DNA from 3 places in the Pseudoduganella sp. OTU4001 genome. Region 3 is predicted to be linked to each of the others. Evidence: riboswitches for the same ligand, from Rfam matches in the RefSeq annotation. Region 3 holds a riboswitch; each other region holds the start of a gene.

Region 1 (4,576 bases), on a different contig from region 3:
TGCCGCCCGCTTCGCCCGCATTATGCGGCGGGATCACTACGGTCAGCGTCTTGTATGGGTAAGGGCCGAGCGTGCGCGAGAAGTATTCCAGCGAGTCCTTGGCCGCCTTCATGGCCGGCGCCGCGTTGGAGGCGAATTCGGGCGGGAACAGCACGCTCACCTTCACTTGCGGGCTGCCCGGGCCGGTCCAGGTATCGGTCAGCGGCTTGGCGGTGCGCTTGTCGGCGGTCCAGGCGAAATCGTGCACGTCGCCCTGCACGAAGTGGTGGGTCAGCTTGCCGTCCTTTTCGGCCGGCGTGCCTTGCAGCTCGCCGGTGGCGCCCACGGTGTATTCCTTGGGCACGGTCAGCTTCACGTCGTAGCTGCCAAAGTCGGCGTAGAACTCCGACTGGGCGTGGAATTCATGCGCGTTCCAGCGCACGCTGGTGGCGCCGCGTTCGCCCGGCAGCTCCAGCACGGCGATCTTCGGGAACCATTGCGCCACCAGGTGGAAGCTGTCGAAGTAGCCGGTGCGCGCCATCACGCGCGGCAGCTGGTCGAAGAAGCTGATATCGAGCGTGGTGCTGGCGCCCGGCGCCACCGCTTGCGGCAGGTCCATGCGCACCACGGTCTGGTCGGTGGCAGGGCCGCCGTCCGGCTGCACGAAAGTCCACGCTACCTTGGCGCCGTTCTGCTGCACGCTGCGCAGTTCGATGTAGCCCCATTCGCCATCCTTGCTCAGGGCATCGTTGCGGATGCCGCCGCCGTTCAGGCGCTGCTCGGTGTGGAAGGTGCTGTTGGCGTTCTGGAAGGCGTTCAGGTACAGGTGCATGTAAACGCTGCGCACCGGCTGGTCGCTGCGGTTGCGCCAGGTCAGCTGCTGGCGGCCGTCGATGGTGTGCTTGACCGGATCCAGCGTGGCCTCGATTTTGTAGTCCACCACGCGGTCGGACAAGGTGGCTTCCTGGCCGGTGCGAATGCCGCCCCAGGCATTGGCGGCGCTAGGCTGGCTCACGGCGGCTGCCTTGGGCGCCGCCAGCGGGATGCCGTTGCCCGGCTCCGGATTGGTGCCGGGGATGCCGCCTTCGGCCAATAGTCCGGCGGAAACCGCTGCGCCGCCCAGCAGGACGGCGGCGGCCAATAAACGTGCGATGCGCATAGGTCTCCATTAAATTTTATGCAACGCGAAAATATAGCCTGACAGTCGGTTGCTTGCCAATCTTTTATGCCAACTTTAACCAGCGTATAATGACGCCGCCTTGGTGCCCGCGTCCTGTTCATGGACGCAGTTAAACGGGAAACGCAATGTGCTGCCCCCGCAACGGTACGCAAGCGCCGTCATGAACGACGGCAGGCCGCGCCTGAAACCACTATGCATGCATAGGAAGGTGGCCCGGTCAGTCTTGCCAGCCCGGATACCGGCCAGGGAGGTGGAAGCGCGCCCGAGCAGGGCGCGACTTCTGTGGATTCCGGCTGCGGGGACGCAGGCGGATACTTTTTCTATTCGCTTGTCATGACCATCTTCTCCTCGCGCTGCGCCCTGGCTGCAGCAGTCGCCCTGTGCTTTGCCGCACCGGCCGTCGCCCAGAATTCCCAGACCATCGTCATCTCCGGTTCCCGTTTCGCCAGCGATCCTTCGCTGCTGCCGATCGGCGCCACCACCATCACTGCCGCGGAAATCCGCCGCGCCGGCGTTACCGACGTCAACCAGGCGATCCGCAAGATCGGCGGCGTGTACGGCCGCCAAAGCCTGACCGGCAGCCCGGACTTCCCGCTCGACCTGCGCGGCTTCGGCAGCAGCAGCGACCAGAACGTGGTGATCGTACTGGACGGCGTGCGCATGAACGAGAACGAGCTGTCCAGCGCCACCCTGTCCACCATCCCGATCGATATGGTGGAGCGCATCGACATCATGCGCGGCGGCGCCAGCGTGCTGTATGGCGAAGGCGCAACCGGCGGCGTGATCAGCATCGTCACCAAGCGCCCGCAAGCCGGCGCGCGCGGCGGCAATGTATTCGCTGAACTGGGCCAGTTCGACAGCTCCGACCTGCGCCTGAGCGGCGTGCAGGGCTTCGACGGCTTCGCCATCGACGCTTCCGTCGGCCAGCAGCGCACCGACAACTACCGCGACAACAATGAGTTCAAGCAGAAGCAGTTCAATGGCGGCGTGCAGTTCCAAGGCGCCTTCGGCCGCTTGTCCCTGCGTGCCGACATCGCGCGCCAGGACCAGCGTTTCGCCGGCAGCCTGACCGAAGACCTGTTCAAGGCCAACCCGCGCCAGACCAAGACCCCGAACGACTTCGGCAAGATGGACAGCGACCGCTACACCGCCGCCTGGGAGAATAAGGTCGGCGCCTTCGACCTGGCCGCCGAACTGGCGCATCGCAAGAAGGACGTGGCAGCCGCCTACTTCGCGTCGTGGGGCGCGTCGCGCTCGTCCTACGACAGCGAGCAGACCCAGTTCTCGCCGCGCGTACGCCATCTGGCGCAGTTCGACGGCATGCTGAACGAGCTGGTGACCGGCTTCGATTTCGGCCGCTGGAACCGCGTGACCACGGCTGACTACTCGGCGGCGGAAGCGACCCAGCGCAGCAAGGCGTTCTACGTGCGCGACGAGCTGAAATTCGCCGGCGCCCAGCAAGCGCGCCTGGCAGCCGGTGTGCGCCGCGAACTGTTCGAGAAAGACTCCTTCGATCCGATGCCGTTCACCTCTGCCACCTACAGCATCAAGCAGGCCCAGAACGCGTGGGAGCTGCAGGGCAGCGTGCTGGCCGCGCCAGGCCTGACCGCCTGGGCCAAGGCCGGCCACAGCTTCCGCGTCGCCACCTCGGACGAGAATGCGTTCACCCCGCAGGCCAACAAGCCGCTGGAGACGCAGGTTTCGCACGACGCCGAGATCGGCCTCGGCTACGCGCAAGGCGCCGCCAAGCTTGATGCACGCATCTTCCGCCACAACCTGGACAACGAGATCTACTACAACCCGGTGGCGGGCATGTTCGGCGCCAACACCAACCTCGACCCGACCCAGCGCAAGGGCTTCGAGCTGGATGGCAGCTACCGCTTCGCGCCGGCCTGGCAAGTGCTGGGCCATTACCAGCGCGTGCAGGCCAAGTTCCGTTCCGGCCAGTATGCCGGCCGCGAGCTGGCGCTGGTGCCGAGCCACATCGTGACCGCGCGCCTGGCCTGGCTGCCGGGCGACGGCCAGAGCGCCGACATCGGCGTGCAGCGCGTCGCCGAACAGCGTTACGGCGACGACTTCTTCAACAGCTGCAATGCGCGCATCCCGGCCTACACCACGGTCGACGGCCGCTATGCCCGCAAGTTCGGCCAATGGGAACTGGCGCTGAGCGCGCTCAACCTGTTCGATAAGGACCACTACAGCCAGGCCTTCGGTTGCCGTTCGGGCATTTACCCGGACAGCGGCCGCCAGCTGAAAGTGTCCGCGCGCTACGACTTCTAAGCGCTTAAAGCAGGCTTAAATCAGCCCCGTGGAGGCCAATTTGGCTCGCGGGGCTGATCACGGGACGCAAAAAATGGTAATCTCGCGGCGTTTACTATTCACCTGTAAGGACCACCATGCGTCTCCTGCGCCTTCTGATTGCCTCCGCCGCCCTGATGTTCACTGCCGCCGGCGCCTCCGCCGCCGAGCCGAAAGAGGGCGTTGACTGGAAATCCCTCGACACCCCTGTGCGCACCGAAGCGCCAGGCAAGAAAGTTGAAGTTGTCGAGTTCTTCATGTACACCTGCCCGCACTGCTTCGCGCTGGAGCCGCGCATTAGCGCCTGGGTCAAGCAGAACGCCGACAAGATCCATTTCCGCCGCATCCACTTTGCCCGCAGCGAAAAAGACCCGCTGGCGCGCGCCCACGTGACCCTGGAATCGATGGGCATGCCGGAAGTGGCAAGCCAGAAGATCTTCAACGCCATCCACGTTGAGCACAAGCGCCTGATGCGCGAAGAAGACGTGACTGCCGTTGTGGTGAGCGCCGGCGTCGACAGGGCCAAGTACGAAAGCGTCTATAAATCCTTCGGCGTCGAGTCTAAAATGAAGCGTATGGCCAATATCATCGGCCAGTACAAAGGTGTGGACAGCGCCCCGACCCTGGTGATCGATGGCCGCTACATTACTTCGCCGTCGATGGCAGGCCGTCCGGGCCAGCCGGAAATGCAATCCCATGTAGCGGCGCTGGCCGTGGCGGATTACCTGGTTGCCAAGGCGGCAGCCACCAAGAAATAAGCAATGGAACCACGTGAAGAAAGCGTGATGCGCGCATTCCGGGAGTCGGCCCCAGACGAGGCCGGCCTGGTAGCGCGCACCTGGGTCAACCACCTGGCCTGGACCTTGGTGGTGGTGCTGGCTGGGCTGGTGTTCTGGCTGGTGGTGGCGGTGGTCAATGCCGAGAACCAGCGCCATGCGCTGGCCAACAAGGAATGCCGCGACCAGGTATTCAAAGAGGAAATCGACCGCACCTGCCTGCTGAGCGTGCGCTCACGCGAACACTGGTGGCAGCACCTGTGGTACGCGATGAAGCACACTTCGCCTCAGAAGTAAAAGCATAGCCGGGCAGCAAAACAGGGACGTAACACATTTTCGCTTC
Region 2 (4,576 bases), on a different contig from region 3:
GATATGCGTGCGCAGGGCGTCGCTGTCGGGCCGCTCATCGCCCCATACCTCGTGCTCCAGCGTATCGCGGGTAACCACGCGCGGCGCGTCCTTCATCAGGCTTTTGAGGATGGTGTAGCCGGTGCGGGTCAGCGCCAGCGGCCGCCCCGCGCGGCGCACCTCGTAATTGACGGTATCGAAGGTGAGGTCGCCAAATTGCAGCACCTGTGTGCTGGCTGGCGCACCGCGCGCACGCCGCACCAGGGCGCGCAGGCGGATTTCCAGCTCCACCAGGGAGAACGGCTTGACCAGGTAGTCGTCGGCCCCGCTCTCGAAGCCAGCCACCTTGTCTTCCACCGTATCGCGCGCGGTCAGCATCAGGACCGGTATGGCCTTGCCCAGCTCCCCGCGCAGCTTGCGGCACAGCTCCATGCCATTCAGGCCGGGCAGCATCACATCCAGCACGACCGCGTCATATTCATGCTCCGCGGCCAGCGCCAGCCCGCCATAACCATTGGCCGCGCTATCCAGCACATACCCCTTCGGCTCCAGGAAGCCGTACAGGTTGGCGACAATATCCTTATTGTCTTCGATGATAAGTATCCGCATCAGGGCATTATAATTCCGCGATGACTATCCCACACATCACCCCTCTCAAGGACGAATCCCTCGCGGCCGACCTGGACCGCGCCATCAACAACAAGACCAAGCCGCTGGGCAGCCTGGGCACTCTGGAAGCCCTGGCGCACAAGGTCGGCATGATCCAGCAAAGCGTCAGCCCCGAGCTGCGCGAGCCGGCCATCCTGGTATTCGCAGGCGACCATGGCGTGGTGGCAGAGGGCATTTCCGCCTTCCCGCAGGACGTGACCTGGCAGATGGTTGAGAATTTCCTGGCCGGCGGCGCTGCGATCAATGTGTTCGCGCGCCAGAATGGCTGCACGCTGAAAGTGGTCGACGCGGGCGTCAAACATGATTTCGGCCAGCGCGAAGGCCTGGTCAACCGTAAAATCGCCCACGGCACCGCCAATTTCGCCCAGCAGCCGGCCATGTCGGTGCAGCAGTGCATGGAGGCGATCGAGTGCGGCATGGACCTGGTGGCGGAGCTGCCGGGCAATGTACTGGGCTTCGGCGAAATGGGCATCGGCAACACCACCGCAGCGGCGGCCCTGATGCACCGCTTGACCGGCATCCCGGTGGCAGACTGCGTGGGCGCCGGCACCGGACTGACCTCCGAAGGCGTGGCGCACAAGCAGCGCGTGATCGAGGCGGCCATGGCCCTGCATGCGGACGCCCAGGGCGGCCTGCAGGCGCTGGCCACCTTCGGCGGCCTGGAAATCGCCATGATGACAGGCGCCATGCTGAAGGCGGCGGAACGCCGCATGGTGCTGCTGATCGACGGATTTATCGTTACCAGCGCCCTGCTGGTGGCGGCACGCGTGCAGCCGGCAGTCCTGGACTACTGCGTGTTCGCGCACTGCTCCGACGAGAACGGCCACCAACGCATGCTGGACTTCCTGGGCGCCCGTCCGCTGCTGAACCTGGGCCTGCGCCTGGGCGAAGGCACCGGCGCCGCGCTGGCCGTGCCGCTGCTGCATGCCGCCGTCAATTTCCTGAACCAGATGGCCACTTTCGAGTCGGCCCAGGTCAGCGAGAAGTCCGAGTAAGCGCCGATGCAGCAGCTGCGCCTCTTCTTCATCGCGCTGCAATTTTTCACGCGCCTGCCCATCCCGCGCTGGGTGGGCTTTGAGCCGGCGTGGCTGCACCACGCCTCGCGCTACTTCCCGGCTGTCGGCCTGGTGGTGGCGACCATTGCCGGTGCGGTGTATGCCGCCGCTGCGCTGGTGCTGCCGCCGGCGGTGGCCGTCCTGCTGTCCACTGCCGCCGGCATCTATGCCACCGGCGCTTTCCACGAAGACGGCTTTGCCGACACCTGTGACGGACTGGGTGGCGGCCACACGCGCGAACGCGTGCTGGAAATTATGAAGGATTCGCGCATCGGGGCCTATGGCGCCATCGGCATCGTCCTGATGCTGGCGACCAAGATCGCGGCGCTGGCCAGCCTGCCGCTGCTGGCCGCCCTGGGCGCGCTGCTGGCGGCGCACCCGCTATCGCGCCTGATGGCCTGCTCCCTGATCTGGCGCATGGAATACGCGCGCGCCGAAGGCAAGGCCAAACCGCTGGCGCAGGAAATGCGCAGCGGGGAATTCGCCATCGCTGCACTGACGGCCGCACTGCCCGCCGGCGCGGTCGTGGCGCTGGGCTGGCTGCCGCCGGCCGCGCTGGCGACGGGCCTGGGCGGCATGCTGCTGGCAACGCTCTGGTTTGCGCGCAAATTCCAGCAGCGGCTGGGCGGCTACACCGGCGACTGCCTGGGCGCCGTGCAGCAGCTCTCCGAAGCCGTGTTCTACCTCGGCGTACTGGCCTGCGTGTGGAACTGATCCTCATCCGCCATCCCATACCAGATGTCGCGCCAGGTGTTTGCTACGGCCGCAGCGACATCCCCGCCGCTGCCGCCGCACTGGCCGCGGGCCATGCCGCCCTGGCGCCGCAACTGGCCGACGCCCTCGCCCGGGACGCCCGCCTGTATTCCAGCCCACTGCAACGCTGCACCGCCCTGGCCTGCCTGCTGGGCGCCCCCGCGCTGGACGCCCGCCTGGCCGAGATGGATTTCGGCGCGTGGGAAATGCGCGCCTGGGACGACATCCCGTGCGCGGAAGTCGATGCCTGGGCCGCCGACTTGCTGGATTACCGCCCCGGCGGCGGTGAAACGGTGCGCGAAGTGGCGGCGCGCGTGCAATCCTTCCTCGACGAGCTGCAACACGATGCGGTCATCGTGTGCCATGCCGGCACCATGCGCCTGATGGCCGCGATGGCGGCCGGCGAACCCCTGCTGCACGCGGCGCAAAAGCCAAACCAGATCAAGTATTGCTCGACCCTGCGCTTGTCCTGGCCCGCCAAGTCCGTATAATGGTGGGGTTTTGGTGCTCGCATTCGAATTCTCGAAAGCAGTTAAACGGGAAACACGGTGTTGTCTTTGACAGCTAACGTGTGCTGCCCCCGCAACGGTAAGCAAGTGCCGCCCTGATGGTGCGGCAGCGGTCTCACAGCCACTGTGCGAAAGCATGGGAAGGCCAGGCCGCCAGACTTGCCAGCCCGGATACCGGCCAGACCAGGTGGGAACGCGCCTTGCGCCCGTTCCCGTTCTTGCCGGCTTACGGGGACGTGGGCCGGCGGCTCATTGAAGAAATTGACATGACATCTCCCGCCACCCGGCAAGCGGCCCTCGCGTCGCTGGCATTGGCCTTTGCCGTACCTGCCTCCGCCCTGGATTCCGTTGTCGTTACCGCCACCCGCACACCGCAGGCAGCGCAAGACATCATCAGCGATACGCTCACCATCAGCGCCGAGGAGATCGCCCGCAGCGGCGCCGGCTCCATCACGGAAGTGCTGCAGCGCCAGCGCGGCATCGAAATCACCCGCAACGGCGGCAGCGCCACCAACTCCAACGTCTACCTGCGCGGCGCCAACAGCAACCAGGTGATCGTGCTGCTGGACGGCGTGCGCATCGGCTCCGCCACCAGCGGCGCCGCCGCATGGAATGCCATCCCGCTGGGCGCGGTGGAGCGCATCGAGGTGGTGTACGGTCCCCTGAGCACCATTTACGGCGCCGACGCCATTGGCGGCGTGATCCAGATTTTCACCCGCAAAGGCCAGGGCGCTCTGGCGCTGGATGCCGCTGTGCTGGCGGGCAGCTATGGCACGCGCGCCGGCCGCGCCGGCATTTCCGGCTCGGCCGGCGCCATCAGCTACGCGCTCAGCGCTGGCAAGGAGCGCGCCGACGGCTTCTCCTCCACCCTGCCGGGCATCAGCAGCTATAACAAGGACGACGACGGCTACGACCGCAAACATGCCAGCGGCCAGCTGGCATGGCAGATCGCGCCGGGCCATGAGCTGGCAGCGCAATTCATGCATATCGACCAGGAGTCGGATTTCGACAGCGGCGCTACCGTGCGCGCCTGGAATACGCAAAAACTGGACACCATCGCCCTGTCCTCCCGCAACCGCGTGGCCCGCAACTGGAAGATGACCACCCAGGCTTCGCAATCGCGCGACAAATCCGGCAGCTTCACCGCCAGCGCCAGCCAGATCGACACCACGCAGTCCATGGTCAGCTGGCAGCACGATATTGCGCTCGGCCCGGACAGCCTGCAGCTGCTGGCCGAACACCGCAAGGAAGAAGTCGCGGCCAACACCGCCGCCCTGGTACGCGAACGCAGCACCAGTTCCTATGCCGCCAGCTACAACATGAAGCGCGGCGACCACCTGCTGGCCGCCGCCGCACGCAATGACGACAGCTCGCAATACGGCTCCAAAAGCACCGGCTCGCTGGGCTACGGCTACCGCATCGCGCCCGGCCTGCGACTGAACGCCAGCTACGGCACCAGTTTCCGCGCGCCGACCTTCAATGAGCTGTACTATCCAGGCTACGGTCTGCCGGGCAACCGCCCGGAACAAGGCCGCAACCGAGAAATCGGCCTGCGCTATGAACAGAACGGTACCCAGCTGGGCGCCGTGGCCTACCGCAACAAGCTGACCG
Region 3 (4,576 bases):
GCTGGTTGCCGGCGGCGGTGAACAGGATCGGCACGATATTCGAGGCGCCCAGGCCGACCAGCACAAAGCCGGCCAGCGCCAGGGCCGGGGATGGCGAAGCCACCGCGGTAAAGAAGCCCGCCGCTGCGCACAGGCCGCCCGCCAGCAGCACCGGACGGCCGCCGAAGCGGCCCACCACGCGGTCGCCGGTCAGGCGGCCGACGGTCATGGCGACGGCGAAGGCGGCATAACCCAGGCCGGCGCGGCCTTCCTCCAGCCCGCGTTCGGCGGTCAGGAATACGGCGCTCCAGTCCAGCATGGCGCCTTCGGCCAGGAACACGATGAAGCACAGGGCGCCGATGAAGACCACGGCGCCGTGCGGCACGGCGAAGGCGGGAGAGTTGCCCTCGCGCGCCTCCGGCTCGTGCAGCAGGTCGGGGCTGGCGCGCCACAGCAGCACGGCCACCAGGGCCACAATGGCCAGGCAGGCGGCCAGAGGGCCGCTGCCAAGCCACAGCAGCAGCGCCATGCCGCCGGCGCCGGCAAAGCCGCCCAGGCTGAACATGCCGTGGAAGCCGGACATCAGGGCGCCGCCGCTGGCTTTTTCGACCATCACCGCCTGCACATTCATGGCCACGTCCATGGTGCCGAGGGAGGCACCGAAGATGAACAGCACCAGGCCAAGCAGCAGCGGTGTGGGCGCGAGCGCCAGGCCGGGCAGGGCCAGGCAAACCACCAGGGCCGACCACAGCACCACAGCGCGGCAGCCGAAACGCGCCGCCAGCGCACCGGTCAGCGGCATAGCCAGCAGCGAGCCGGCGCCCAGACAAAGCAGCAACAGTCCAAGCGGCCCTTCAGCCAGCGCCAGGCGCTCCCTCGCATAGGGCACCAGCGGCGCCCAGGCGGACATTGCCAGGCCGGCGGTCAAAAATGCAAGGCGGGTGGAGAGACGATGGCGCTGACCGATGGTTTTGTTCATAGTTGAACATTCTAGCAGGAGGCCCGCACATGCCAGCCCCATGGCCACTGCCAGCAGGTTCACCACGAGCACGCCGTCCGGCACGTGCATCACGACAGCCAGGCTCAAGGCCCACTTGCTGCCAAACGCTCCGCTGCCGGCGTAGGGAAAATAGCGCAATGACTGCAGCGCGGAATAGAGCAGGCCTCCCCACAGGCCGACCGTCATCCCACGCAGCAAAAGGAAGCCGGAGCCAATGCCCATGGCGGCCATCCATGACCACTGCGCCGTCGTTACGAAACCTGCCGCGCCGCTGGCCAGCAAGAGCCAGGCAAGAACGCGCCGGATCTTCAATTTCCGGGACGGGTGAGCGCTTCGAGATCGCCCAGCCAGTGCATGGCCTGCTCGCGCGTTTCGCCGCACATTTCGGCCGACGGCTGCAGCCCGGCGCAGAAGGCGGGCCGTTCGGGGCGGCCGAAGATCATGCAGCGGTAATCGTCGCCCAGTTGCACGCAGCGCACGCCCGCCGGTTTGCCGTTCGGCATACCGGGAATCGGGGAGGTGATGGAGGGCGCCGTGCAGCAGGCGCCGCAGGCAGGGCGGCATTGGAAACTCATGATGGGGCGCTATTTTACCGGTTTACGCCTTGGCCCAGCCCAGCCAGCGCATGGCCTGTTCGCGCGATTCGCCGCAAATCATTTCGTCGGCATTGAAGTCGAGGCAGACCTGCGGGCGCTCCGGCAAGCCATACAGCTTGCAGCGCCGCTGCCCATCAAGGTGGATGCAAGGCACGCCAGCCGGCTTCCCCCCGGGCATGCCGGGGATCGCGCTTTCAATGGCGGGCGCCGTGCAGCAGGCGCCGCAATGTGGGCGGCAGGGGATCGGGGCGCGGTTCATCGCGCGTCGGTTTAGTGGACGACGTGCTGCGTTCGGCTGCCGAATGCTTTCAGCGCTTCCGCCAGCGAGACTTCGATATGCCCCAGGTGGGCGTCAGCCATGACCCACGGCGCCCTATCCCGTTCGGGCTGGCGCTTGGCCACTTCGCGTTCCACCATGGCCGCCATGCGCTCGTGCAGCACCCGCTGGAAATGCGGCGAATCGGGGTCGCCAGCCTGTGCCCGGGCATACATATCCGCACCTTCCCAGAGTTCCTGGATACGCTCGTCCCCAAGTCCCGAGGCGGCGGCCAGGACTTGCAAAGTTGTCTTATTATGCATTTTGTCTCTCCCAGACGCGTTCGTTGACGCGCATTTACCAGTAAATACCTTCAGCAGCGGATTTGCCACTAATTTCTGGATTTCCCATCCGTGCAACAACATTTGTTGCTAAAATCCCAGCAGTTCGTGATTGGTGCCACTTTGCAAGTCTGTAAGGTGGTGAAACGGGAAGCCGGTGACGCGCGAGATAGCCATCTCACGCCAGTCCGGCGCAGCCCCTGCTGCTGTAAGCCAGACGAAGCTGACCAACGCCACTGTGCATAGCACGGGAAGGCCAGGCCAGCGGAGGATGAAGGCAAGCCAGAAGACCGGCCAGTCACGCTTGATTGTGCAAGACCCAGGGTGTGGTTTTGCGTGCTCGGAATCTCTGTGCTTACCTTAAATTTTGCTCGGATCATTTTGGTCCTGCTATGTGCGTTCGCCTGTGCGCCGCTTAACGCTGCCACGCTGTTCGCCATCGTGACCGAACGTGCCGCACCGACGGCAATCGCGGCTGCCCATCGCCATCTGGCCAGCCATCCCCATGACCGCATCATCCTGCGCACGCCCGCGCAATGGATGGCGGCGGACGACAAGCAGGCCGCCCAGTGGCTGGCGCAGGCGGACAGCATCCTCGCGGTGTCGCTGTTCGGCGACCCGGCGCGGCGCTTGAAGCAGGCCTTGGCACGCCATGCGCGGGCTTCGGCGACAGTGCTGGCTTTTAACGGCGAAGCCACGCTGAGCCTGATGTCGCGCGGACGCCAGGGCGGCTTGCAAGGCTTCCCGCCGGAGACGTTGCGCCAGTTGTCTGGCGAGCAGCCGTCGGAAGCCGCGTTGCAGGCGGCACGCGCCTTGCCCGTTGCCGGCCAATGGCTGGCGGCGCGCCAGGTGTGGCAGGCCGGCGGGCGCGATAACACGGCGGCCCTGTTCGCGCACCTGCTCGACCCGGTGCGTGCACTGGCGGCGCCGCTGCCGGAACCAACGCTGCGCCTGCGCATGGGCGAGCGCGAGCTGCACGATGCCTCGGCCTGGGGCCGGGCGGCGCAGCTGGGCGTGCAGGCGCGTCCGACGGTGGTGGTGCTGGACCTGTCGAATATGGATGGCATGGTGCCGGACGCGGTGTGCCGCCAGATTGAGCGCAGCGGCCAGCAATGCGTGCAGGTGCTGCCGCGCTGGGGCGGGGCTTCGCGCGAGGCGTTGGAGCGCTTGCCGGAGCTGATCGCGCCAGCAGTTCCTGCGGCGCTGGTGGTGTTGCAGGACTTTGTGGTGGGCGCGGCCGAAAACCGCGAGGCTGTGAGCGAGGCGTTCAAGCGTCTCGATATCCCGCTGTTCAAGGCGATCCGCCTGTCCGACCGCACCGCCATGCAGTGGCGCCTGTCTCCGGATGGCCTGCCGCCGGATTCGGTGCAGTACCGCGTGGCGCTGCCGGAGCTGCAAGGCATTGGCCAGCCGATCGTGGTGGCCGCACTGGGCGAGCCGCAGCGCGACAAGCTGACCGGCATCGAGAACCGGCCGCCGGTGGTGCTGGGGGCGGAAGCGGAGCGCCTGGCAGCGCGCGTCGAGCGCTGGCTGTCACTGCGCGCCAAGTCCAACCGCGACAAGCGGGTGGCGCTGGTGTATTACAACCATCCGCCGGGACGGCAGAACATCGGTGCGGACAACCTGGACGTGCCGGCTTCGCTGTTCGACATGCTGCATGCGTTGAAGGATGCGGGCTACACGGTGGGCGAGCTGCCGGCCACGCCGGAGGCGCTGCTGGACCGGATCATGGCGCACGGCGTCAACCTGCCGGAAGACCGCGCCGGCTTGCGCGAGCTGGCCGGATCGGTGAACAGCGTGAGCGCCGCAGATTATGCGCGCTGGTTCGCTACGCTGTCGCCGCGCGTGCAGGGGGAGATGACCAGCGGGCTGCTGGGGCGCTTGCATGCCGACGTGCTGCAGGCTGAAGCCGCAGGCGAGTGGGCGCTGGGGCGCAAACAGGCGGAAGTCGTGATCAAGGAGTTGCAGCATCTGGTCGAAGGCGCCGACCACCCGCAGCGCGAAGCGGCCATCCGCGACTTATCCGCGCTTGCGGAAGGCTACGCGAGCTGCCTGCAGGCGCGGCCAGGCGCCGCCGCGGGCAGGCGCGTGCGCGCTGGGAGCTGTGCCGCGCTGGCGCCCTTGCAACGTCGTTTGGCTGCGTACCGCATTGAAGGCCTGAAGGGCTGGGGCCCTGCGCCCGGCAAGATCATGGTCGACCAGGGCAAGCTGCTGGTCCCCGGCCTGGTATTCGGCAACGTCTTCATCGGCCCGCAGCCGCCGCGCGGCTGGGAAGTCGACGAAGAACTTTTGCACGCCAACACCAGCGTGCCGCCGCCGCACCAGTACCTGGCCTTCTACCACTGGCTGCGCGACCGCTTCAAGGCGGACGCCCTGGTCCACGTCGGCCGCCACTCTACTTACG

Evidence for each region. Region 3 has a riboswitch for cobalamin ahead of AAHE99_RS19520 (cobaltochelatase subunit CobN). Riboswitches for the same ligand answer to the same signal wherever they lie in the genome.
Region 1: another riboswitch for cobalamin. It lies ahead of AAHE99_RS24915 (TonB-dependent receptor); the one in region 3 lies ahead of AAHE99_RS19520 (cobaltochelatase subunit CobN).
Region 2: another riboswitch for cobalamin. It lies ahead of AAHE99_RS25365 (TonB-dependent receptor domain-containing protein); the one in region 3 lies ahead of AAHE99_RS19520 (cobaltochelatase subunit CobN).

Annotation. Positions count from the first base shown of each region.
Region 1 covers NZ_JASATG010000046.1:2,686-7,261, forward strand. The annotation lists gene AAHE99_RS24910 (M1 family metallopeptidase) at 1-1,138, opposite strand, end outside; cobalamin riboswitch at 1,223-1,420, shown strand; gene AAHE99_RS24915 (TonB-dependent receptor) at 1,493-3,439, shown strand; gene AAHE99_RS24920 (thiol:disulfide interchange protein DsbA/DsbL) at 3,556-4,215, shown strand; gene AAHE99_RS24925 (hypothetical protein) at 4,219-4,530, shown strand.
Region 2 covers NZ_JASATG010000049.1:20,019-24,594, reverse strand. The annotation lists gene AAHE99_RS25385 (response regulator transcription factor) at 1-588, opposite strand, end outside; gene cobT (nicotinate-nucleotide--dimethylbenzimidazole phosphoribosyltransferase) at 609-1,643, shown strand; gene AAHE99_RS25375 (adenosylcobinamide-GDP ribazoletransferase) at 1,650-2,417, shown strand; gene AAHE99_RS25370 (histidine phosphatase family protein) at 2,408-2,947, shown strand; cobalamin riboswitch at 2,942-3,162, shown strand; gene AAHE99_RS25365 (TonB-dependent receptor domain-containing protein) at 3,232-4,576, shown strand, end outside.
Region 3 covers NZ_JASATG010000024.1:68,471-73,046, forward strand. The annotation lists gene AAHE99_RS19500 (MFS transporter) at 1-1,291, opposite strand, end outside; gene AAHE99_RS19505 (YkgJ family cysteine cluster protein) at 1,288-1,554, opposite strand; gene AAHE99_RS19510 (YkgJ family cysteine cluster protein) at 1,577-1,834, opposite strand; gene AAHE99_RS19515 (hypothetical protein) at 1,846-2,154, opposite strand; cobalamin riboswitch at 2,269-2,485, shown strand; partial or broken gene AAHE99_RS19520 (cobaltochelatase subunit CobN) at 2,554-4,576, shown strand, end outside.